3 regions of the Marinobacter lacisalsi genome follow, and region 3 is predicted to be linked to each of the others. Evidence: predicted binding sites of a transcription regulator. Region 3 holds the regulator's gene; each other region holds the start of a gene.
What was found. The regulator sigma-54, encoded in region 3, starts transcription at its own class of promoters, with help from an activator protein. The targets are predictions, from matches to a motif close to ANTGGCATNNANNTTGCTNT.
Positions count from the first base shown of each region.

Region 1: the regulator sigma-54 is predicted to act here: its motif matches at 1,163-1,182, upstream of flhA (flagellar biosynthesis protein FlhA).
Region 2: the regulator sigma-54 is predicted to act here: its motif matches at 1,556-1,575, upstream of ACFOZ5_RS03945 (PEP-CTERM sorting domain-containing protein).

Region 1 is NZ_JBHSDI010000010.1:8,644-16,650, forward strand. Features, by position in the region: gene ACFOZ5_RS05930 (uracil-xanthine permease family protein) at 1-433, opposite strand, end outside; gene upp (uracil phosphoribosyltransferase) at 435-1,073, opposite strand; gene flhA (flagellar biosynthesis protein FlhA) at 1,267-3,438, shown strand; gene flhF (flagellar biosynthesis protein FlhF) at 3,464-4,801, shown strand; gene ACFOZ5_RS05950 (MinD/ParA family protein) at 4,894-5,712, shown strand; gene ACFOZ5_RS05955 (RNA polymerase sigma factor FliA) at 5,744-6,493, shown strand; gene cheY (chemotaxis response regulator CheY) at 6,719-7,102, shown strand; gene ACFOZ5_RS05965 (protein phosphatase CheZ) at 7,152-7,934, shown strand; gene ACFOZ5_RS05970 (chemotaxis protein CheA) at 7,948-8,007, shown strand, end outside.
Region 2 is NZ_JBHSDI010000007.1:79,128-87,134, forward strand. Features, by position in the region: gene ACFOZ5_RS03940 (mechanosensitive ion channel family protein) at 1-516, shown strand, start outside; gene ACFOZ5_RS03945 (PEP-CTERM sorting domain-containing protein) at 679-1,392, opposite strand; gene ACFOZ5_RS03950 (alpha/beta hydrolase family protein) at 2,293-3,243, opposite strand; gene ACFOZ5_RS03955 (alpha/beta hydrolase family protein) at 3,619-4,545, opposite strand; gene ACFOZ5_RS03960 (acyl-CoA thioesterase) at 4,903-5,394, shown strand; gene nfi (deoxyribonuclease V) at 5,398-6,099, opposite strand; gene ACFOZ5_RS03970 (SDR family oxidoreductase) at 6,156-6,818, shown strand; gene ACFOZ5_RS03975 (bile acid:sodium symporter family protein) at 6,822-7,721, opposite strand; gene ACFOZ5_RS03980 (acyltransferase) at 7,927-8,007, shown strand, end outside.
Region 3 is NZ_JBHSDI010000013.1:224,065-232,071, forward strand. Features, by position in the region: gene ACFOZ5_RS11005 (YhdP family protein) at 1-1,297, shown strand, start outside; gene ACFOZ5_RS11010 (carbon-nitrogen hydrolase family protein) at 1,340-2,173, shown strand; gene yjgA (ribosome biogenesis factor YjgA) at 2,401-2,943, opposite strand; gene ACFOZ5_RS11020 (HPr family phosphocarrier protein) at 2,962-3,231, opposite strand; gene rapZ (RNase adapter RapZ) at 3,228-4,118, opposite strand; gene ptsN (PTS IIA-like nitrogen regulatory protein PtsN) at 4,184-4,651, opposite strand; gene hpf (ribosome hibernation promoting factor) at 4,745-5,053, opposite strand; gene ACFOZ5_RS11040 (RNA polymerase factor sigma-54) at 5,086-6,600, opposite strand; gene lptB (LPS export ABC transporter ATP-binding protein) at 6,844-7,569, opposite strand; gene lptA (lipopolysaccharide transport periplasmic protein LptA) at 7,581-8,007, opposite strand, start outside.

The sequences.
Region 1 (8,007 bases), on a different contig from region 3:
CCGGCGCCAGGCCCAGGCCAATCACCATGATCACCGGACCAATCACCACCGGTGGCAGAAGACGGTTGACGAAGCCGGTGCCCCGCAGGCGCACTGCACCGCTGAGCAGGATGTAGAGAATACCGGCAGCCACCAGGCCGCCCAGGATTTCCGGGATGGAGAACTGGCTTTTCGCCGCCATGATTGGGGCGATAAAGGCGAAGGAAGATGCCAGGAATACCGGCACCTTGCCACCGGTCACGATATGGAAGATCAGCGTACCCATACCGGCGGTAAATAGCGCCACGCTCGGGTCCAGCCCGGTGAGCAGGGGCATCAGCACCAGTGCACCAAATGCCACCAGCAGCATCTGGGACCCGGCAAGTGCCTGGCGCCAGACCGGATCGCCGGCGTAGTCCTCCCGCAGGGAGGTGGTGTGATCGGTATCCTGCATGTCAGACATCCTTCTGTTTGGTGCCAAAGATCTTGTCACCGGCATCACCCAGACCAGGCAGGATGTAGCCTTTATCGTTGAGATGATCGTCAATGGAGGCGGTATAGATGGACACGTCGGGGTGCTTCTCCAGCACCTTTTCGATGCCCTCTGGCGCCGCCACCAGAACCAGGGCGCGGATCTCGGTGCTGCCGGCCTTCTTCAGCAGGTCGATGGTGGATATCAGCGAGCCACCGGTGGCCAGCATGGGGTCCACAATCAGCGCCATGCGCTGGTCTAGTTCCCCCACCAGTTTTTCCAGGTAGGTGGAGGCTTCCAGGGTTTCCTCGTTGCGGATCTGGCCGACCACACTGACCCGGGCGACAGGAATAAGGCTCAGCACACCGTCGAGCATGCCCAGGCCGGCCCGCAGAATCGGCACGATGGTTACTTTCTTGCCTCCGATCTGCTCCACTTCCACCGGGCCCGCCCAGCCTTCAATAGTTTCCTTGTGCAGGGCAAAGTCCTTGGTGGCTTCATAGGTCAGCAGGGCGGCCACTTCCTGGGCCAGCTCCCGGAAATTCTTGGTGCTGATATCGGCGCGGCGCATGATGCCGAGTTTGTGCTGTATGAGGGGGTGTTTCACTTCGTGAATGGGCATGACTCACCTGTCGACTGGTCGGGTGGGATTTGCGCAAGGATACCGTATCGTGACGGTTCAGTCAGGGGGAGTCTGACGATTCTGTAAGAAATGGTATGGATCTTGCCGCTATCCATGGTGAAGCGACCCGAGTGTCAAAAAACCGACCCGGGCTAATGCGTGATTGCCGTCAGCCGTGGAGTGTTCCTTCAAGATGGATCGGGCCCTTGTCCTGCACAACGTCAAATCCCTGACACGGGGGAACCTGGGTGTTCCCGTGATGCTCATGGCGCTACTGGGCATGATGATCCTGCCCATGCCGGCGTTCCTGCTGGACGTTCTGTTCACCTTCAATATCGCGCTCTCCATCACCATTCTGCTGGTGTGTGTCTACGCCCTGCGGCCCATGGAGTTCGCCGCTTTTCCAACGGTGCTGCTGGTCGCCACGCTACTGCGTCTCGCCCTGAATGTGGCCTCGACCCGGATTGTACTGCTCAATGGCCACGAGGGCGGTGACGCCGCCGGTAAGGTGATCGAATCTTTCGGCGCCGTACTGATTGGCGGTAACTACGCCGTCGGTCTGGTGGTGTTCGCCATTCTCATGATTATCAACTTCCTGGTAGTCACCAAGGGCGCCGGTCGTGTCTCCGAGGTGAGTGCACGCTTCACCCTGGATGCCATGCCCGGCAAGCAGATGGCCATTGATGCCGATATGAACGCGGGCCTGATCAACCAGGACGAGGCCAAGCACCGTCGTGAGGAAATTGCCCAGGAGGCCGACTTCTACGGCTCCATGGACGGTGCCAGCAAATTCGTGAAAGGCGATGCAGTGGCGGGTCTGCTGATCCTGTTCATTAACCTGATCGGCGGTATCGCCATCGGTATGCTGCAGCACAGCCTGAGCTTCATGGATGCTACCCAGAATTATGCCCTGCTCACCATTGGTGACGGTCTGGTGGCGCAGATTCCGTCGCTGCTGCTGTCCACCTCTGCGGCCATCATGGTGACGCGGGTGACGTCCAGCCAGGATATGGGCGGGCAGATTCTCCAGCAGATGTTCGATGCGCCCAAGGCGCTGGCCATTGCCGCCGCGATCCTGATCCTGCTGGGTCTCATTCCGGGTATGCCCCATGTCGCTTTCCTTGGCCTTGGCCTGCTGGCGGCTGGTGCAGCCTGGTGGATCTGGAAACGTGAGCGGCAGACGGTGGAAGAAGAAGGTGGAAGCGGTTGGCCGGCCACCAGGCGTGACACCGGAGCCAAGCCCGCACCCACCGGGGGTGCCCGGCCCGACGCCGGCGATCAGGGGCTGCCGGCACCGCCCGAACACAAGGAGTTGGGTTGGGACGACGTGGCCACGGTGGACATCGTGGGCCTGGAAGTGGGGTATCGGCTGATCCCCCTGGTGGACAAGTCCCAGGGTGGCCAGTTGCTGAGCCGGATCAAGGGGGTGCGCAAGAAGCTGTCCCAGGATCTGGGCTTCCTGATGCCGTCCGTGCATATCCGTGACAACCTGGACCTGATGCCCAACGTCTATCGCATCACCCTGATGGGCGTCACCATCGCCGAGGCGGAGATCCACCCTGAGCGGGAGTTGGCCATCGACCCCGGCCAGGTGTTCGGCAAGGTGGAAGGCATCGCCGGCAAGGATCCGGCATTTGGCCTGGATGCCATCTGGATCGAGTCGGGCCAGAAAGACAATGCGCAGACTCTGGGCTACACCGTGGTGGATGCCAGCACCGTGGTGGCTACCCACCTCAATCAGATTCTGCAGAGCCATGCCTACGAGTTGCTGGGCCATGAGGAAGTGCAGAAGTGGCTGGACCAGCTGGAGAAGATTTCGCCCAAGCTGGCTGAGGAACTGGTGCCCACCACCGTTTCCATTTCCATCCTGCTGAAGGTGTTGCAGAGCCTGCTGCAGGAGGAGGTGCCGATCCGCGACATGCGCTCCATTGCCGAAGCCATCGTCAACGTTCATCCCAAGAGCCAGGATCCGAAGGTGCTGACATCAGCGGCCCGTCAGGCCTTGCGTCGGATGATCGTGCAGAGCATCTGCGGCAACGATAAAGAGATACCGGTTATTACCCTGGATCCGGAACTGGAACAGTTATTGCTGAAGAGTCAGCAACAGAGTCAACAATCCGGCGGTGGTGACGACATCGGCATGGTGCTTGAGCCAGGGATGGTGGAGAAACTGCAGCGGTCGTTGCAGGAAAGCACCCAGCGGCAGGAGATGATGGGCAAACCAGCGATTCTGCTGGTGTCCGGGCCGCTGCGGCCGGTGCTGGCGAAGTTTGCCAGCTACGGGGTAGAGCGCCTGCACGTGCTGTCGTATCAGGAAGTGCCGGAAAACAAGCAGATCACCATTGTGGCGTCGGTCGGCCAGTAACGGCCCACTTGGGAGGTAGAGTCAGATGAAAGTCAAACGGTTCTTTGCGGCAACCATGTCAGCGGCCCTGAAGCAGGTTCGCGAGGCCATGGGCGACGATGCGGTAATTCTGTCCAGCCGGCGGATTGACGGCGGTGTAGAGATTGTCACCGCGCTGGACTACGACGAAAACATGGCGCGCCAGAAACTGGGCGATGCCGCGGCCGAAGCCACCAGTGGCGGGCGCCTGGGGGAGCTGCAGGCGGAACAGCATCGCCGGCTGCAGGAAGAACTTGACCGCTCCCGCAACCGTATTCGGGAGCTGCGCAGCCCGCACCGGGGGCACGACCCGCACCAGCGCTTTGGCAACGGCGACACCCGGCTCGATGTGGACAACCTGCCACCGGTGCCGGAGACCCGTCAGGAATCCGTCGCCGCTCCGTCAGCGGCTGACATCAAGGGCGCCGATGATGAGCTTGCGGTCATGCGGCGTGAGCTTGCCTCCCTGAGGGCGATGATTACCGACAAGGGGCCCTCGGAGCAGACCGACACCACGGCGGAGAAACCGGCCGAGGAAGCGATCGAAGCGGTGCGCAAGCGCCTTGGCGAGCGCCTGGAAGAGTTTGGTCTGAGCCCGCAGCTGGCTGCCACCCTGGCGCGCCAGAGTGGTCGCGGCAAGCTGGAAGACAACTGGAAACGTTCCCTGAGAACCCTGGCGGCCGGCCTCAAAACCGGCAGCGGTGACTGGGCTTCCCGCGGCGGCATCTATGCCCTGGTTGGGCCCACCGGCTCCGGCAAGACCACAACCATCGGCAAGATTGCGGCCCAGTATGTACTGGAACATGGTGCCGATTCACTGGCACTGGTGACCACTGACCGCTATCGTGTGGCTGCACACGAGCAACTGTTTGTGTTCGGTCGTATCCTTAACGTACCGGTGCGGGTGGTCGACGATGCCCACTCCCTGGATGCGGTGCTGGACGAGCTGGCTGGTCGCCACCTGGTGTTGATTGACACCGCCGGGTTATCCGGCGCCGATCCCGGGTGTCAGGAGCAGTTGCGTGAGCTGTCGCAAAGCCGCCACCCGGTGCGTCCACACCTGGTGGTGCCGGCGACAAGCCAGCCGCGCATCATGAAATCCATGTGGCATTGCTATAAAATGGCCAGTCTCGCAGGTTGCATCATGACCAAGCTGGATGAAGCCCTGACCCTGGGTGAAGTACTTGGTTTCGCGCTGGAGACCGCGCTGCCGGTGTCCTGGGTAACGGATGGCCAGAAGATCCCCCAGGATCTGCATCCTGCCAATTCGGCATCGCTGGTTCGTCTGGGCGTTGAGCGCTTGCGCGATGCACGCAAACAGCAGACCATGGCAGAAGGTGCCTGAGGTCCCACTGCCCGGCGCTGACCGGCGTGGTCCCTGGCACTGCAGAACAAGACAGTTAACGACAAGAACCTTGGCGGGAAACAAGAACCTCTATGAGCAGACCACATCCGGTTCAGGTTATCGCAGTCACCGGTGGCAAGGGTGGCGTGGGCAAAAGCAACGTCTCGGTGAATCTCGGGATCGCCCTGTCACAGATGGGCCGCCGTGTTGTCCTGCTGGATGCGGACCTGGGGCTGGCCAACATCGATGTGCTACTTGGCATCACCGCCAGCCACAATCTTTCCGACGTGTTGTCCGGGGAATGCGATCTCCGTGATGTACTGATCAATGGCCCGGGCGGCATCAAGATTGTCCCCGCCTCCTCCGGCACCCAGCGCATGACCCAGCTGTCACCCATGGAGCATGCGGGCCTGATCAACGCCTTCAGCGAGCTGGGTGATCAGATCGACGTGCTGATTGTGGATACCGCTGCCGGCATTTCCGAAGGCGTGGTCAGTTTCCTGCGAGCCTCCCAGGAACTGTTGCTGGTTGTCTGTGACGAACCGACCTCCATCACCGACGCCTACGCCCTGATCAAGCTGATGAACCGCGACTATGGCGTCAACCGCTTCCGTATCCTTGCCAATCAGGTCCGCAACGAACAGGAAGGCAAACATCTGTTCGGTAAACTGACCCGGGTCACCGAGCGCTTCCTGGATGTTGCACTACAATATGTAGGCATGGTTCCTTACGATGAGGCAGTGCGCAAGGCGGTTCAGCGGCAGCGCGCCGTGCTGGACGCCTACCCCAGGGCAAAGGCCTCGCTGGCCATCAAGGCGCTGGCGGAACAGGTCGACAGCTGGCCGCTACCTTCATCCCCCCGGGGGCATCTGGAGTTCTTCGTGGAGCGCCTGGTAAGCACAAACGCCTGATCCAATCCTGTTGTATGGGTTAACCGGATACATGACATTGGCCAGAAGTCTCGGAATCTATCATCAAACCGGTCGGCGCGATGCCCATCAACTGGTGGAGCAGCATGCGCCGCTGGTCAAGAAAATCGCCCTGCACCTGATGGCCCGGCTACCGGACTCGGTACAGCTCGAGGACCTGATGCAGGCTGGCATGATGGGCCTGCTCGAAGCCGCCGCCAAGTACCAGTCGGACCGGGGCGCCTCCTTTGAGACCTATGCCGGCATCCGCATTCGCGGTGCTATTGTCGATGAAATCCGCAAGGGTGACTGGGTACCGCGTTCCGTCCATCGCAATGCCCGCCGGGTGTCCGCCGCCATCAAGATGGTGGAGGACCGGGAAGGTCGGGAAGCCCTGGATCACGAGGTGGCGGACGAGCTGGGAATGACGTTGTCCGCTTACCATGCCTGCCTCAGTGATGCCAATTCCGGACGACTTTTTTCCCTGGATGAACTCAATGAATCCGGAGACCTGCCGATACACGAACAGGAAGCTTCGGATAATCCCCTGGACGAGGTTTCGGGTGCCGCTTTCCGGCGTAATCTGGCAGCCGCCATCGAGGAACTGCCGGAGCGTGAGAAGCTGGTCCTCGGCCTGTATTACCAGGAAGAGCTGAACCTGAAGGAGATTGGCGCGGTACTGGGCGTCAGTGAGAGCCGGGTCAGCCAGATCCACAGCCAGGCCGCGTTGCGGTTGCGGGGGCGCCTTTCAGAATGGCAGGCATCTGACGCCGGAACACAGTAGCGTGCCCCTTAACAGGTTGCTGAACGACTGAGCAAGCTGACGGCACAAGCCGCAGAGCGGAATGTCGCGCGATAACACATTGAAACGGTAAGCAACGCTGAGGCTGCTAGAATGACGCCATCAGCCGGGAAACCGGCGGCGGTAAAGCGGTGTCATCCGTGTTTTCCAGGTCCGTGACGATTCGGGCCCGGCCATTATTCCAGCGACGACCAACTGGAGGTCCCATTGGACAAGAACATGAAAATTCTCATTGTGGACGATTTCTCCACAATGCGGCGGATTATCAAGAACCTGCTGCGTGACCTCGGGTTTACCAATACCGATGAGGCGGATGACGGTAATACGGCGCTGCCCATGCTTCGTTCCGGAAAGTACGACTTTCTGGTGACGGACTGGAACATGCCAGGCATGTCCGGGTTCGATCTCCTCAAGGAAGTTCGCGCCGACGAACAGCTCAAGGACCTGCCGATCCTGATGGTGACTGCGGAAGCCAAGCGCGACCAGATCGTCGCGGCTGCCCAGGCTGGGGTAAACGGTTATGTCGTCAAACCGTTCACGGCCGCTGTACTCAAGGAGAAGATCGAAAAGATCTTCGAGCGTATTGAGTAGAGCGCCAGAAGCGCTTTGAAACCTGAACAGACAGTCTGGATGTGCTCCCATGAGCGAAGACAAACAAAACGGCTCCCACCTGGATCCTGAAACCACCAGCCAGCTGAAAGAGCAGGCCAATGAGTTGGCGAAACAGGTCAATGCCGGTGATTATGCCAGGGCGATGTCCCTGATCAACGACCTGAGCGAAGTGAGGGACCAGAGTCTCTATCGTGAAGTGGGTCGCCTGACGCGCAGCCTTCACGAGGCCATTCGCAATTTCCAGATCCAGCCCCAGAACCCGGAGCAGCAGGAAGCCCTGTCAAAGATGTCCGACGCGTCGGACCGGCTTCAGTACGTGGTGGAAATGACCAGCAATGCCGCCAACCGGACCATGGATCTGGTGGAGGATGCCATGCCCCGGGCCAATGCCATGTGCGAGCAGGCCAAAGCACTACGGGATGACTGGCAGCGCCTGCGCCGGCGGGAAATGGCACCATCCGAGTTCCGTGAACTCTATGTTCGTATTGACCGTTTCTTCGAGAGTCTCTCGGACGATGCGGAAAAAATGTACCACGACCTGTCGGAAATCCTGCTGGCCCAGGACTTCCAGGATCTGACCGGCCAGGTGATCCAGAAGGTGACGGCGCTGGTCAAGGAAGTGGAAGAAAACCTGTTGGGCCTGGTGGTCATGGCCAGCCATGTGGACCAGTTGACCGGAACCGTCCACGACCTGAAGGAAAAGGAAGCCTCAATCAAGGGGGAAGGCCCCCAGATGCGCGCCGCAGAGCGGTCTGACGTTGTGTCCGGACAGGACGACGTTGACGACCTGCTGTCCAGTCTCGGCTTTTAAGTGAGGTGAATGCATGGCATTCGATGCAGATGAAGAAATTCTCCAGGACTTCCTGATTGAGGCGGGCGAAATA
Region 2 (8,007 bases), on a different contig from region 3:
CAGCCGTTTCGCATCGATGATGTGCTTTACGTGCAGGGTGAATGGTGCTGGGTCGAGGAAGTGACGGCAACCTACGTGGTCCTGCGGGTGTGGGACCTGCGTCGTCTGATCGTGCCTTTGCAGTGGTTTATCGAGAACCCTTTCCAGAACTGGTCCCGGAATACGGCGGATTTGCTGGGCACGGTCTTTATCTGGGTGGACTACACCATGCCGATTGAACCCCTGCGACAGGAATTCTTCCGCTTGCTGGACAAGGCGAAACAGTGGGATGGCAACGTGGCGACGGTTCAGGTGACCGATTCCAGTGATCAGGCGCTGCAGGTCCGTTTCCTGATGAGCGCTCCGGACTCCACCAAAAACTGGGACCTGAAATGTGCCATCCGGGAAGGGCTGGTGTCCTTTATCCAGCAGCACTATCCCTCACAGCTGCCACGACTCCGTGCACGGGTGGTGGATACCCCTTCAGGGTTCGAAGGCGACACGCCAGCGTCGGAAGAATCCCGCTCCGACCCGTAACATGTTCCGGTTGCACACTCTCTGTGGCGGGCTCTACAGGGAAGACAGCAAAGATGCATTCTCGTCCCCCATTCGGGGCGGTTGTCGCAAACCTGGAATAAAAAAGCCATAGGGCGGTAGCCCTATGGCTTTGTTTGTGTGCCGTTGGCTCAGGCCGTGATATCAGGCTCTGCGACGACGGGCAGCACCCAGGCCGGCCAGACCAAGACCCAGCAGGGCCAGGGTGCCGGGTTCGGGCACGGTGGTGATGCTCTGAACATACACCACCATATCGTTAACGTCCTTGTCACCGCTGGCGTACGGCAGGTCTTCAAACGCCAGGAAGTAGTCCTCCAGTTCCCACGTGGTCGCGCCAATGGGTACTGGCAGTGTCAGGTTCGTGGTTCCGTCGCCCTTGAAGGCGGCCATCTGGTCTTCTCCGCCCTGGTTCAGTGAGCTGTCGGAATAGAACAGTGGATCACTGCGGCCAAGGTAAAAACCAAAGGTCGTGGAGCTCAGGGCTCCCAGGTCTGAGCCGCCAACTGTGACAGTGCCATCCCCGGCAATGCTCAGCGATACCTGGGAAGACACGGTATCCACACCAGAGAAGAGCTGGAAGAAGTTGGTCTTGTCAGCCGGGTCGTAGATGCCAAAGGTGTTAACGCCCTTCTTCCCGGCCAGCTCCAGAACCATTGTGGTTGTGGCGTTGCCGCCGAGAATTTCCCAGTGGCTGTCGTTGCCATCGGCAAGCTGATCCGCGTTGGCATCAACCGTTGCACCAAAGCCGGCCAGCCTGTCCGACAGGTCGTTGTATCCGTCTTCCACAACAACGACAGCGCCTGCGTATCCTGCCCATACAGACAAAGCGACTGCTGAGGCGATCATTTTCATTTTCATAACTATTCTCCAGTTGTTAAGCACCATGTCCATCTAGTTCTTTTAGCAACCAGGCTGTCTCAATCCAGTACTGCAGAGATCCTTGGCTTCTATTCAACACCGCATGACGAATGGGGTTGAAACAATGACCCGACTCGGTCTTTCAGGCCATTTGCCAAACATATAAGCGAAAATCGTGCCCGTTTTTGTTTTCCTTTTAAAACAGTTTGTTAGAATATATGGAGCAAAAAGCGGCGCAAAGCATTTCGACAGTTATTGTGTCCCGGAGCAGGGTCCTCTATTTCTTCCAGCAGGCGCCCCTTTATGAATATATTTTCATTAATAATAAAATACAGAAAAAGCAAAGGGTTATTGTGTATGAATTATGACCTTTCGGATGCGATGGCACCCAGAAAACATCTCGACATGTATTATTATCAGTTGTGTTTTATTTAAGTGCATATGCATTAACCCAGTGGCTTATGGAGCCAGACAGGCATCCGTTGAGATGCCCAGAGGGCGGCCAAGCGGATAGGCCATAGAGTATTTCGGGAGCTTCGGCATATTTAACGACTTCGACATGCCATTGAAGACGATAGATAGGCTTTGTCATTCCCCGGTTGGCATTTTTTACAATGGTATTGGAGTTTTTACCGCTGGCCAGTGCATTCTGTTTTGCGACTACCCGGCCCGTGTCGCCTGAACGTTACTTCCTCGTTCATTCGATATTTCCATCACCCGGTCAAACGGAGTGTCGGGTTTGGAACGATACTGGGGCAAGCCAAAGCAGGGTCACGTATTGGCAGGATGGATGGGGCAGAATCAAAAGCCGGGCTACGGATCCTCCGTAGCCCGGTTCAGGCTATTCATTCTTCAGGCCTGTAATAGACAGTACTGCAACTTTCAGGAATCGCGGTTGGTTTAGTACGGGCAGGTGCCGCGGTACTCTGAGATGTCGCTGTCGGACTCGTGGCGCGGGCCGCAGACGAACTGGTTGTAGCGCTGGTCCTTGTCCAGGTGCAGCTTCATCCAGGACACACCGAGGCGGCTCAATACGTCGTTGTAGCTTCCGCCGAAGCCGCTGCTGCCGTTGGCGCAGGTATGGCCGCCACCATTCAGTTCAACAAAGGCCTTCGCGGTAGAGTCTGGAATTGCTTCGTAGAACGGATCGGCATGGCTTCTGACCGGTGCTGTTGAATCGTTCTCGCAGGCGAAGATCAGGGTCGGCGTGTCAATGCTGCGGAACTGCAGGCTGGAGCTATCCCACGGCGCCAGAGGAATAGCGGCGCTGACCCGGCCTTCGGTTGCAACACGCAGGGTGCCGCCACCGCCCATGGACCAGCCCATGACGCCCAGGCGATCGGTATCGATCATACCGCTGATCGGGCTGCGGCTGCTGCTGTTCTGCTCGATCAGGTAATCCAGGGCGTTGTTGAGCTGGGTAGCACGGCTGGGCGGTTGATCAAACCCGCTGTTGGTATCGATGGTCATGACCACGAAGCCATGGGAGGCCAGCTTTGGTCCCCACCATGCGATGGATGACTCGGGGGAGACGAAGCCAGGGATAACGACGATCGCAGCCATGGTTCCGCTCGTGCCGGTGGGGTAGTGAATCGTACCACCCCCAAAACCCCGGACAGTGCCGGACACGTTGCTGGTGCGCACGCTAAAGGGGCCACTGGAGGATTCAAGTAAGGATGCAGTGGGCTCCGGGCCGCGCTCGTAGCCGCAGTCGCTTTCGCAACCGCCGCCACCACCGCCGCCACCGCCAGTGCCGCCCCCACCAATGATGGCAAAGGCAGAAGCGGAGAACATGAGGCTGCCTGCTGCGATCAGCGACAGTGCTGATTTCTTTCCAATCGAGTTGAACATATAGATTTCCCTGTAACGTTGTCTTATTTGAGTGTTGTTGGCGGGGATCTGTCTATCCCCGAGGTCAACGTTAGTTCGGTCCTCAAGACGCAGCTTTCACGAATTAGCACCCCTGGAGGCGCCGATCACATTATTTCGTGGATGAGTATCTTGTGTTTCGCAATGGCTTTGAATTTGGTGTTTCGAGCGCTCGCTCTTTTTGGGCAGGGAGGGACTTTGCTATATGGGGCTGCTGTCGAGCATTGAGAAATCTGGAGCTATAACGGATGTAACAATAAAAACGGGCCGTGGCGAACCACGACCCGTCAAGGCTGGCAGGGAGGTAGCCAGCATGGTTTCGATCAGTTGAATACTACTGTTTTTCTCCGGGCTTCATCAGTAAGGGCAGGTGCCCCGGTACTCGGAAATGTCCCAGTCAGACTCGTGGTTCGGTCCACAGACAAACTGGTTGTACCGCTGGTCGTCGTCCAGGTGCAGCTTCATCCAGGAAACACCGAGGCGTGCCAGTACGTCATTGTAGCTGTTGCCACCGTTACCGCAGTAATGGCTGCCATTGTTCAGTTCAACAAAGGCTTTGTCGGTAGAGTCCGGAATGGCTTCGTAGAATGGCTCCGAGTGGCTGCCAACCGGCGCGACAATGTCAGACTCACAGGCGAAGATCATTGTCGGCGTGGTGATACTGCGGAACCGGAAGCTGGAGGTATCCCAGGGCGCCAGCGGAATGGCTGCCTTGAGCCGGCCTTCGGCGGCTACCCGCAGGGTGCCGCCACCGCCCATGGACCAGCCGATAACACCGAGGCGATCGGTGTCGATCATGCCGCTGTAGGGGCTGGTGCTGCTGCCGTTTTCCTCAATCAGGTAATCCAGCGCGTTGTTGATCTGGGTAGCGCGGCTGGGCGGCTGGTCAAACCCGCTGTTGGTGTCGATGGTCATGACCACGAAACCATAGGACGCCAGCTTTGGCCCCCACCATTCTATGGAGGACTCGGCAGACACGAAGCCGGGAATGACCACGACAGCCGCCATGGTGCCCGTGGTACCTGTGGGGTAGTGAACGGTGCCACCACCGAAACCGCCTACAAAACTGGACACGTTGTCAGTACGAACTGAGTAGGGGCCACGGGAAGCCTCCAGGAAGGAAACCGTGGGATCCGGGCCGCGCTCGAAACCACAGTTACTCGTGCATCCGTCGCCACCATCGTCGCCGCCACCACCGCCGGCGGCGAAGGCCGTAGCGGACAGCAGGAGGGAGCTGGCTGCGATCAGCGACCGCAGAGAATTGTTGGCATTGTGCTTGAACATATTGTTATTCCTGTTGCAGTACTTTGTTGTGAGTTGTTGTCGGGGAACCGCATCCCCCGGAACCTAAATTAGCGACACGTACAAGGATTGGGCTTTCACGAATTGGCAGCAAAACGTGCATCATTCACGGTTGCCAGATTGAATATTTCTCCACTGACTTACCAAGGCGTTTGAGGGCTTTTCAGGTGGTTTCAGGGGCTGATTGTGTAATAAGTGTAATGGCGTTGTAGTCGGGATCAGGTATGACCAGGTTTTCTGAGGGCCTGGATAACCAAACGGGACACCAGGGTTAAGGCACACTAGCGTATAGTAGTGAAATGGATTTTCCTTTTCCGGCAGCAGGAGAGCGCTCCAGGCATGTCTTCAAAAACCAGCAAGCCCGTGGCGGCATCCGCCATCGATAAACACGTCTACAAAGTCTTTCCGAACGATATGAACGCCCAGAATACGGTGTTCGGCGGGATGATCATGGCCAAGTGTGACCGACTGGCCCTGGTGGTTGCCGAACGGCATTCCGCGCGCGTGTGCGTCACGGCGGCGGTGGATTCCATCCATTTCCGCGCCCCGGCCAAGGGCAATGACACATTGCTGTTCAGCCTGTCCCTGAACCGCAGCTGGGGATCCTCCATGGAGATCGGGGCACGGGTGGAAGCAGAGAACAGTTACACCGGCGACGTGCGCCATATACTGTCGGCCTTCTTTACGTTCGTGGCCCTGGATGATGAGGGTAAGCCGGTGGATGTTCCGGCCGTCGCGCCGGAATCAGAGGATGAGAAACGCCGGTACGACGGTGCCGCAATACGTCGGGAAGGGCGGCTGGCCACCCGTGAGCGCCTGTCCCGTCAGTAGGGCTTATCTGTCAGGTTTAACTGGTAACTGGTCCAGCCATTTCTGGCCCCGGTCGGACGCAATGCCGTCTGCCCAGCGCGTGGTTTCCGGCAATCGATAGCGGGTGACGCAGGCCATGACATAGTGAATGGCCGTGGGCAGGCTGATCCGGTGCCCGGGCGAAATATAGAGTGGCTTGACGCCCTTGCGGGTGCGCAGCACGGCCCCGATGGTTTCGCCCTTGTCCTCCAGCGGTACCCAGGCGCCCTTGTCATCCGGAACGGGGGCATGGGTGCCGGTCAGGCGGCTCTTGCCAACGCCGATGGTGGGCAGGCCGGTAAGGATGCCGGTGTGGGAGGCAACCCCCAGCCGCCGGGGGTGGGCAATGCCCTGGCCATCGCACAGCAGAAGGTCCGGTTGGCGGTCGAGCTTGCCCAGGGCCTCGAGGATCACCGGACATTCCCGGAACGACAGCAGGCCGGGGATGTAGGGCATGGGCACTGGCTGGCGGGCGATGGCGTGGTCGATGGGTTTCAGATCGCTCAGCCGCAGGACTACGATGGCGGCGCGGGCGGTGTCCCGGTTTTCGAACCCCACGTCGACCCCGGCAACGGTGGTGATCTCTGGCAGCTGGTCGCGGGTAATAACCTGCCCGGCGGTCTGCCTCTGTAGCTCTATGGCCTGTTGCGGTGTCAGGTTTTTCCAGTCTCTGGTTGGATCGTTCATGGTGCTCGCTTATCCTGCCCGGTGGTTCCATAAAATAGCAAACCGGAGGTGAAAGCATGAAACAGGTACTGATAACCGGCGCTAACCGGGGCATCGGGCTGGAACTGGCCCGTCTGTATGCCGCCAACGGCTGGCAGGTGATAGGCGTGTGTCGACAATCGTCCGGTGAGCTGGAAGCAGTGGCGGCTCGAGTGATCGACCGCATCGACGTTACCCGGGAAGCGGATGTGCTGGGCCTGAAGCAGGCGCTGGCGGGTGAGCAGATTGATCTGCTGATCAACAATGCCGGCCTGCTTCAGGACGAGCAACTGGGCAGTATCGACTTTGATTCCATCCGCACGCAGATGGAAGTGAACGCCTACGCACCACTACGGGTCGCAGAAGCCCTGGTGGAACTGATTCCCGAAGGCGGCAAGATTGCCAATATCACCAGCCGCATGGGGTCAATCGCTGACAATGACTCCGGGGGCCGTTACGGCTACCGAGCCTCCAAGGCGGCCCTGAATGCCTTTGGCAAGTCCCTGTCGGTGGATCTGAAGCCCCGGGGAATCGCCGTTGCCCAGCTCCATCCGGGCTATGTGAAGACCCGGATGGTCAACTTTGGTGGCCTGATCTCGCCGGAGGAAGCCGCCCGTGGTCTGGCTGACCGGATTGAGGCTCTGAATCTGGAGAATACCGGTGGCTTCTGGCACAGCAATGGCGACGAGTTACCCTGGTAACGGTTACGACCTCCCCTCACGGACCGAGGCCGCTGCTGGCGCCGGCCTGCGCAGGGGCAGGTTGGCCCAGGCGATGACCACCAGCAGCATGGCGGAACTGACCACCACATAGATGACCGCCGGAATGGTGAGATAGGCCTTGTCCAGCAGGCCGGCAATCACCAGCGCCAGCAGGGTGTTCTGGATGCCTACCTCAATACAGATACTGGTGCTCTGTGCGCGGTTGAGCCGGAACAGCCGGGCACTCAGGAAGCCGATGGTCATGGTGGTCACACACAGCGCCGTGACCACCGCCCCGGCCTGCCGACTGTAGGCCATGAAGGTGTCGTATTCCTTGAACAGCACGCCCACGATCATCAGTGACAGCAACACGAACCCGCTGGTTTTCACATAGCGTTCGGCCCGGGCGGTGAAGGCCGGCCAGCGGTGGTTGATCAGCATGCCCAGGCTCACCGGTACCAGTACCATCAGGATCAGCCGCAAAGCGGTCTCTCCCACGGGCAGGGTTTGGGTGAGCCCCTCGCCCAGGAAATACACCATGGCGGCATTGGTCAGCACCGGCAGGGTGATGACGATCAGGCACCCGCTGATCAGGGTCAGACTCACCGACAGGGCGATATCGCCCCGGGCCAGCAGGGTGGAGATATTGGAGCCAACCCCGCCGGGGCAGAAGGTCAGCAGCATGACCCCCACGGCGATTTCCGGGTGCACGTCGAAGGCCAGCACCAGACCAAAACCCACCAGGGGTAGCACTGCCGCCTGGTTCACCGCGCCTATGGTGACGGCCCGGGGGTAGCGCACAATCCGGCGCACGTCGTTCCAGCACATGGTCATGCCCATACCCAGGGTCATCAGGAACAGCAGGGCGGTGGAGAGGAGCTTTACCGCGGTCATGGTATCCATAGGCCAGTCCTTGCCTGTGAGTCAGGATCGCATTCCACCAACAGTAAGCAACGGGATCAGTGCGCCAGGTCCCATAGTTCCATTACCAATCGTTCGTAAACGTGCGGTTGCCATGAAGTTCCCACATTGCGCCGGCGTCACTTGCGACAGTCCCCGCTCTCCCTATACTCGTGTCCGGGCTCAGGACGAGGAAGCAGGATTTGCCATGGAAAAGATCAGGAAACGTCTGGTGTCACGGACACAGGTTCGCGCCGGCGTCCGGGCCGGTCGCCAGTATCTGACCGGC
Region 3 (8,007 bases):
TGTCATTGGTGACGGTTCCGCGCGTTTTACGGTTGAAGAGGGCCTGATGATCCGTGCCGCGTTAGATCGATTTGCCCCGGCTCAATGGCAGCCATGGCTTGATCGCCTGGGCGTGGACGTGGGTGGGACCTCATCCGGTGCCGGAGAGGATGGTACCAGCGAACGATTTGGCTGGTTGAACAACATTGACCTGAGGATGGATGAGCTGGTGCTCGGTGGTCACTCGGTTCCGGGGATCAGGGTTACCGCAAGACCCCAGCCGGATGGCTGGCTGCTGACCACAAACTCGGAACGTGCCGCCGGGCAGGTCAGGATTCCGGACAGCGGAGATCGTGTGTGGGTGGACCTGGAGCGCCTTCGGCTGGCACGGGACCAGGAGCCCGGCACCGAACCGGATGATGAGCCCCTCCTGCTCACGCCGTCAGAACAGCTGGATGCCTTTCAGGATATGGCGGCCGGTCAGTGGCCGGAGGTGGAGGTTCGTATTGCGTTGCTGGAGATCGGCGATGATCAGGCAGGTTCCTGGTCATTTGTGCTGTCTCCGTCCCCGGACCAGGTAACCCTGATGGATCTTCAGGGCCGTGTGGGGTCGCTGGCATTTGATGGCCAGCTCCGCTGGGGAATCACCTCCGGCGAGCAGGTAACCGTGGTACAAGGCGTGCTCGAGGGCGGCGGGCTTCAGGACCTGGCCAGTCTGCTGGGACAGCCGATGCCCCTGACCAACAAGAGCTCGGTGATTGACCTGAACATCGCCTGGCCGGGACGGCCGGACCAGTTTGACGCCGGGCGCCTGAACGGCGAGTTCAGCGTCCGTCTGGACGATGGTGTGATCCTTGAGAGCAATGAAACCGCGCAGCTTTTCCGCCTGTTCAACCTGCTCAATACCGATACCCTACAACGCCGGCTGCAATTCGACTTCTCGGACCTCTATGAAGCCGGTGTCGCCTTCGACGCAATTTATGGCAAGGCAAAGCTGGATCACGGCGTCCTCACCTGGGACCCGGACCTGCAGCTGGCGGGCCCGTCCGGTGCGCTAAGGCTGTCGGGCCTGACCAACCTGGCCGATGAAACCCTCGAGATGCGGCTGGTGGTGATATTACCCCTGACCCAGAACCTGCCCCTGGCGGCCATCCTGATGGGCGCTTCGCCGCCAGTGGGGGGCGCACTGTTCGTGCTGGACAAGTTGTTGGGCGAACCATTGAGCAAACTGACCAGCGCCACTTATAGTGTAAGGGGAACCTGGGATAATCCGGACGTGAAGCTGCGCAATATCTTTGATTCCGGCAACCGGGAATAAGCCTGGGGTCCCACACCACAGTCATCCGCAACGGAGATCGCTATGGCGAATGCCCAGACCGTCGCCGCCATCCAGATGGTGAGCACAACGGATATTGATGACAACCTCAACCAGGCCGGGCTTCTGCTGGCCCGTGCCGCCGAGCAGGGCGCCCGGGTGGCTGTTCTGCCGGAAAACTTTGCGGTACTGGATACCGCCAATATGCCATTGCATGGCAGTCGCGAGGTGTCTGCCGACGGTCCGATCCGCAGTTTCCTGGCAGAACAGGCCCGCAAGCACGGGCTATGGATCGTTGGCGGCTCTTTGCCCATCGGGGCCAGGCCCGACGGAACCACCCTTGAGGATCGGGTGCGGGCGAGCTGTGTGGTCATCGATGATCAGGGCCGGGAGGTGGCCCGCTATGACAAGATCCACCTGTTCGATGCGATGGTTGAAGACAGCCAGGGGCAGTATCGGGAATCGGACACCTTTGAGCCGGGTGAGGATCTGGTAACGGTCGATACGCCGGTGGGCAGGTTGGGACTATCGATTTGTTACGATCTGCGTTTTCCCGAGATGTTCCGGCAACTGCGCGAAAAGGAGGTGGATTGGATAACCTTGCCCAGCGCCTTTACCTGGCACACCGGCGATGCCCACTGGCACCCACTGGTGCGTGCCCGCGCGATAGAGAACCAGGTATGGGTGGTGGCGCCGGGGCAAGGCGGCCAGAACAGCGAACGTCGCCGTACCTATGGCCACTCCATGATCGTCGACCCGTGGGGCAGAATTCTGAAGGAACTGGTGGAGGGTGCCGGGGTTGTCGTCGCGGATCTTGACCCGGACTACCTGCAGCAGATCCGCACACGCATGCCGGTCTGGGAACACCGGCGCCTCTGAGGGCGTATACGGCCCGGAAAAGACTGATTTGCTACGGAAGAAAAACGCAAAGACAAAGACATTATTGGCCACGAAATCCACTAAAGAACACGAAAATTGCCTACCCTGAGCTCTGGGGGGAGGGTTATCTGGCGAAGCCTTTTCGTGAGATTTCGTGGATTTCGTGGCTAAAAAAAGAGTTTTTGATTTTTATTTCCGTGTTCTTCCGTGGCCAAAAAATCTTTGGTTCAGGAGCTCCGCTCAGCCTCGTCGATGCACTCCCGCAGGTAGCGGAACAGTTTCTTGCTGTGGCCGGTATTATTCCCGGATTTCACGTCTTTCTGGGCATTCCTCAGCAGGTTGCGGAGGTGCTGCACATCGGTTGCCGGACATTGCTCCACGAAACCCGCCACCGCCGTATTGCCTTCGGCAATCAGCCGGTCACGCCAGCGTTCGGCCAGATGGTGGCGACGGGTGTGTTCCTCGCTGCCTGCATCGAAGGCTTCCACGGAGCGACGCAGGCCGTCAGGATCAGCCTCGTTGCGAATGACCTTGCCTACGTATTGCAGGTGCCGGCGGCGGGCCTCATGCTGACGGATACGCCGGGACTCAACGATGGCTGCCTTGAGGGTCTCACTAATGGGCAGTGAAGCCAGCTGTTCATCGCTCAGGTCCATCATTCGTTTGCCCAGCTCCTGAAGGGCGTGCATTTCCCGCTTCAGCTGCGATTTGCTCTTGATCAGCTCGTCGTCATCTGCGGCGGCGTCCTGGGGTGTGGATTGTCTGTTCACGGGGTGCTCTCTCATGGGTCACTGGCCCTCGCCAAAATAGTCATTGATCAGTGCCTCCAGGGCGGCGATTGCCTCTTGTTCGTCGGGACCGTCGGCCGCCAGCTCCACTTCCGTGCCCTGGCTGGCCGCCAGCATCATTACCGGCATAATGCTTTTGGCGTCCACCTCACGGTCACCCTTGGCGAGCAGGACCCTGCTCTCGAAGGCGGACGCGGTTTCAACCAGTTTGGCGGCCGCACGGGCATGCAGGCCGAGCTTGTTGATGATGGTGACAGGCTGGCGGATCATGAAGTGCCACTGGCTTTCGGGTTCAGGTGGGGGAGCTCCGTGTGCCGGGTCTGTACCCGGCTGTATTGACGGCTGAAATAGCGGGACAACTGCTCGCAGACATACACTGAACGGTGCTGGCCGCCAGTACAGCCGATGGAGATGGTCATGTAGCTGCGGTTGCTCTTGCTGAACTGAGGCAACCAGTTTTCCAGGAACCGGGTCAGGTCATCGATCATGCGGTTGGTCATCTCGTCAGAGCCGAGAAAATTGATCACCTGCTGATCCATGCCGGTATATTTTCGCAGCTGCGGGTCCCAGTAAGGGTTGGGCAGGCAGCGAACGTCGAGTACGTAATCGGAGTCCACCGGCACGCCGTGCTTGAAACCGAATGACTGGAACAGCAGCGCCAGTTCCTGCTCGCTACGACCGATAATCCGTCGTTTGACCATGTCCCGCAGCTCGTACATGGAAAGATCCGTGGTGTCCATGTACAGGTCTGCCAGCTGGGCAATGGGTTCCAGCAGCTGTTTCTCGTAACGGATAGCCTCGGGCAGCGAGGTCTCATCGTCACTCAGCGGGTGTTTGCGGCGAGTGGCGTGGAAGCGTTGCAGCAGTGACTGTTCGGTGGCGTCCAGGTAGATGATTTCAGTGGTCATTCCGGAGTCCAGCAGGCGCTGGTGAATGGCCTCGAAATTGGCAATTTCGTCAGACAGGTTGCGGGCATCAATGCTGACAGCAATGTTCTCCAGCCGACTGCCGGAGTGGCCGGATGTGGCTTCCGTGGTGAGCGGAAACAGCAGGCCGATGGGAAGGTTGTCAATGCAATAGAACCCCAGGTCTTCCAGCACGTGCAGGGCCGTACTCTTGCCAGAGCCTGAACGTCCACTAACGATGATCAGCTTCATGAGACTTGTCCCTTGGCGACTTGGCCGGTAATGAGCCCGGATGTATCCTGTTCCCCGATGAAGGATCAGGCGTTGCCGGTCATCTTCTGGTAAAGATCGTCAGCCGTAGTGCAGGCCCTCAGGGCATCACAGAAACTTCGGTCATTGAATTGCTCCGCCAGCTGGCTCAGCAGCTCGAGATGCTCTGATGTGGCTTCCCGGGGGACGATCAGCGTGAACAGTACATCCACCGGCTGGTTGTCGATGGCGTCAAAGGAGACCCCCTCCTCAAGGGTAACCAGAGCACCGACCACACGGGTACAACCCTCAAGGCGACAGTGGGGAATGGCAATTCCCTGACCGATACCGGTGCTGCCCAGGCGCTCTCGGGCGACGAGATTGTTGAAGATCTGGGTTTCATCCAGTTCCGAATACTCCTCGGCGACTGTTTCGGCGATAAATTCCAGAATCCGCTTCTTGCTGGTTCCGTTAACGCGACAGTGGGTGAGCTGCGGCGCCAGGATGTTATTGATGGTCAAGGTCGAATCGGTCATGGATTCTCATCGGTCCCGATAAAAAAATGCTGCGGTACGAACCCGTACCGCAGCGATGTGATTCAGATTATAGCCGTTTCGGCATGACAACCGTTAGCGGGCGGTTGCTCCGTGCATCCGGTCAACGTTCTTTTCCTTGTGCTTGAGGATCTGTCGGTCAAGCTTGTCCACCAGGGCGTCGATAGCAGCGTACATGTCCTCGTTTTCCGCCTTGGCGTGAATCTCGCCACCGACCACATGCAGCGTGGCCTCTGCAATCTGGCGCACTTTTTCCACTTCCAGGGTGACCTGACAATTACTGATGTGATCGAAGTGGCGCTCGAGCTTTTCGAATTTTTCGTTGATGTAATCCTTGAGGGAGGGAGTCAGTTCAACGTGATGACCGGAAATATTCAGTTGCATGGGCTTCTCCTGTTTGTATCAGACCCGTATGTTCAGACCAGTCGTTTCCGCTCGTTGGAGGGCGGAATGTGCATGGCTTCACGGTATTTTGCCACCGTTCGCCTCGCCACCTTTATGCCCTGCTCTCCCAGCATGGTGGCAATCTTGCTGTCACTGAGCGGCTTTTTCGGGGTTTCCGCCGCAATCAGTTTCCTGATCATCGCACGAATGGCCGTTGACGAACATTCGCCGCCTTCCTCCGTGCTCACATGGCTCGAGAAGAAGAATTTCAGCTCGAAGATGCCGCGGGGTGTGTGCATGTATTTCTGCGTGGTAACCCGGGAAATGGTCGATTCGTGCATTTCCACCGCCTGGGCGATGTCCGAAAGGATCAGCGGTTTCATCGCTTCTTCCCCATGGTCCAGAAAACCCTGCTGATGTTCAACTATTCGTGTCGCCACCTTCAACAGGGTTTCGTTACGGCTCTGCAGGCTCTTGATAAACCACTTCGCTTCCTGCAGCTGATCCCGCAGGTAGGTGTTGTCGGCACTGCTGTCGGCCCGCCTTATAAGGGAAGCATAGCTGGCATTGACACGAATGCGCGGGGCAATTTCCGGGTTCAATTCCACCCGCCAGCGCCCCTTATCCTTGCTTACGATCACATCCGGAATAACGTAATCCGGCTCGGAGCGGTCCAGAGTATTGCCGGGGTGGGGGTTAAGCGCGGTAATGACCGCCAGCACCTCCCGCAGCTGATCCTCCTTGAGGCGGCTGCGGCGCAGTAATTGCGCGTAGTCCCGGTTACCAAGCAGATTGATGTAGTGGGTAATCACCAACCGGGCCTTATCCAGCCAGGGAGTATCAGGCGGCAGCTGGTTCAGCTGGATCAGCAGGCACTCCTGCAGATCACGGGCAAAGACCCCGGGCGGGTCAAAGTGCTGCAGGCGATGAAGAACGGCCTCTACCTCGTCCCGCTCCACCGGGTCTTCGTCTTCCTCGTCCATCAGGCCGGAATGGATTTCATCCAGGTCTGAGGTCAGATAGCCACGATCGTCCACCGCATCCAGCAAGGCGTGGGCAATGGCGCTGTCCCGATCACTCATGGGGGTGAGGTTCAGCTGCCATTCCAGGTGATCCTGGAGGGTTTCGGTGGTCGGGCTGCGGCTTTCAAAGTCGGAATCGTTGTCGTCCTCGCCCCGGGAAGCGGGGGCGGGGGCTGTCTGATAGATGTCATCCCAGGCGGTATCCACCGGCAGATCATCCGGAATGGTGTCGGCGCTGTTGTTCTCTGCCGACCAGTCGGATTCTTCCCAGCTGTTGTCGACCTCGGAGGCCGTGGCCGATTCGGCCTGATCCCGATCATCCCGGTCCTGCTGCTCCCGGTCGGAATCGGACGCCTCCGCGTTCTCTTCCTCTTCGGGGGTTTCCAGCATCGGGTTGGAATCCAGGGCCTGCTGGATTTCCTGTTGCAGGTCGAGGGTGGAAAGCTGGAGCAGACGGATCGCCTGTTGCAGTTGCGGGGTCATCGTGAGGCTTTGACCCATCTTTAACTGTAAGGAGGCTTTCATGACCATGGTTTCACATCCATCACCCTTCTGAGGTAACCGTAACGCACCAGTGGACAAAACCACTGACTCAGCTCAAAAAATAGCTGAAAATCAACAAAAAAATCAGCGTTACCGGATACTTGGAAATAACAAGCAAGTTCTTTGCCGAGTGTACCCCCTTGATGCTGGCAACACAATTGCAGGGGTGTCGGTGTGTGTTCCAGTGTGTAAAAACCGCCAGGGGCGGTTGTTGTCCTCGGCAGGTCAGAGCCTGAACTCATCCCCCAGGTAGACTTCCTTGACCTGCTGGTTGGCCAGGACCTCGTCGGCCGAGCCGGACGCAATGATATGACCGCTGCTGACGATGTAGGCTTTTTCGCAGATATCCAGCGTTTCCCGGACGTTGTGGTCGGTGATCAGTACGCCGATGTTCTTGTCCCGCAGGTGACGGATAATCTGCTTGATGTCACTGACAGAGATCGGGTCGACCCCGGCAAAGGGCTCGTCCAGCAGGATGAATGCCGGTTCCATGGCCAGGGCGCGGGCTATTTCCACGCGGCGTCGTTCACCCCCGGACAGAGCCATGCCGGCACTGTCGCGAATGTGAGTTATATGGAACTCCTGCAGGAGTTCTTCCATTTTTTCCACCCGTTGCCGGCGGTTCAGGTCCTTGCGGGTTTCCAGGATCGCCATGATGTTGTCGCTTACCGACAGTTTGCGGAAAACAGACGCTTCCTGGGGCAGGTAACCGATGCCCTGTCTGGCCCGCCCGTGCATGGGCAGGGGGGTTATATCCTTGCCGTCTATGCTGATGTGGCCGTGGTCCGCGGGCACCAGGCCAACGATCATGTAGAAGCACGTGGTCTTGCCGGCGCCATTGGGGCCGAGCAGGCCGACAATCTGTCCGCTCTCGATGCTCAGCGAGACGTCAATGACGACCTTTTTCTGTTTATAGCTTTTGGCGAGATGATTCGCCTGCAGTAATGCCATGGATATCGCCGTCAGTTGCTGCTGTTGCCACGGGGCTGGATGATCATTTCAACCCGGCCAGATCCCTCGCCATCCGCTGTGCGGCCTTCGCCGGTGACCACCTTGTTGGCGGTGTTGTAATTGATCACCGCGCCCCGGAACTCGTCTCCGCCCTGTTTCACGACCGCTTCCCGCTCGAAGCGCAGCAGGTTGTCGCCGGCGGAATAGTGAATCTTCAGGGCTTCGGCATTCACGGCACTCTCGGTTTCCGTGGCCGGGCGGTAGTAGGTGGCCGGGCGCCCGCTGGCGTCAATCTGGTCAAGGCCGGCGGCGTTGCGGGAAACATCGACCCGGTCAGCCGTCAGCAGAATCCCGCCCTGGCGGACCTTGACATTGCCCCGATAGACAGCCGTGCCCTGAGTGTCATCCAGGCGCGCTGAATCGGCGGTAACCCGGATC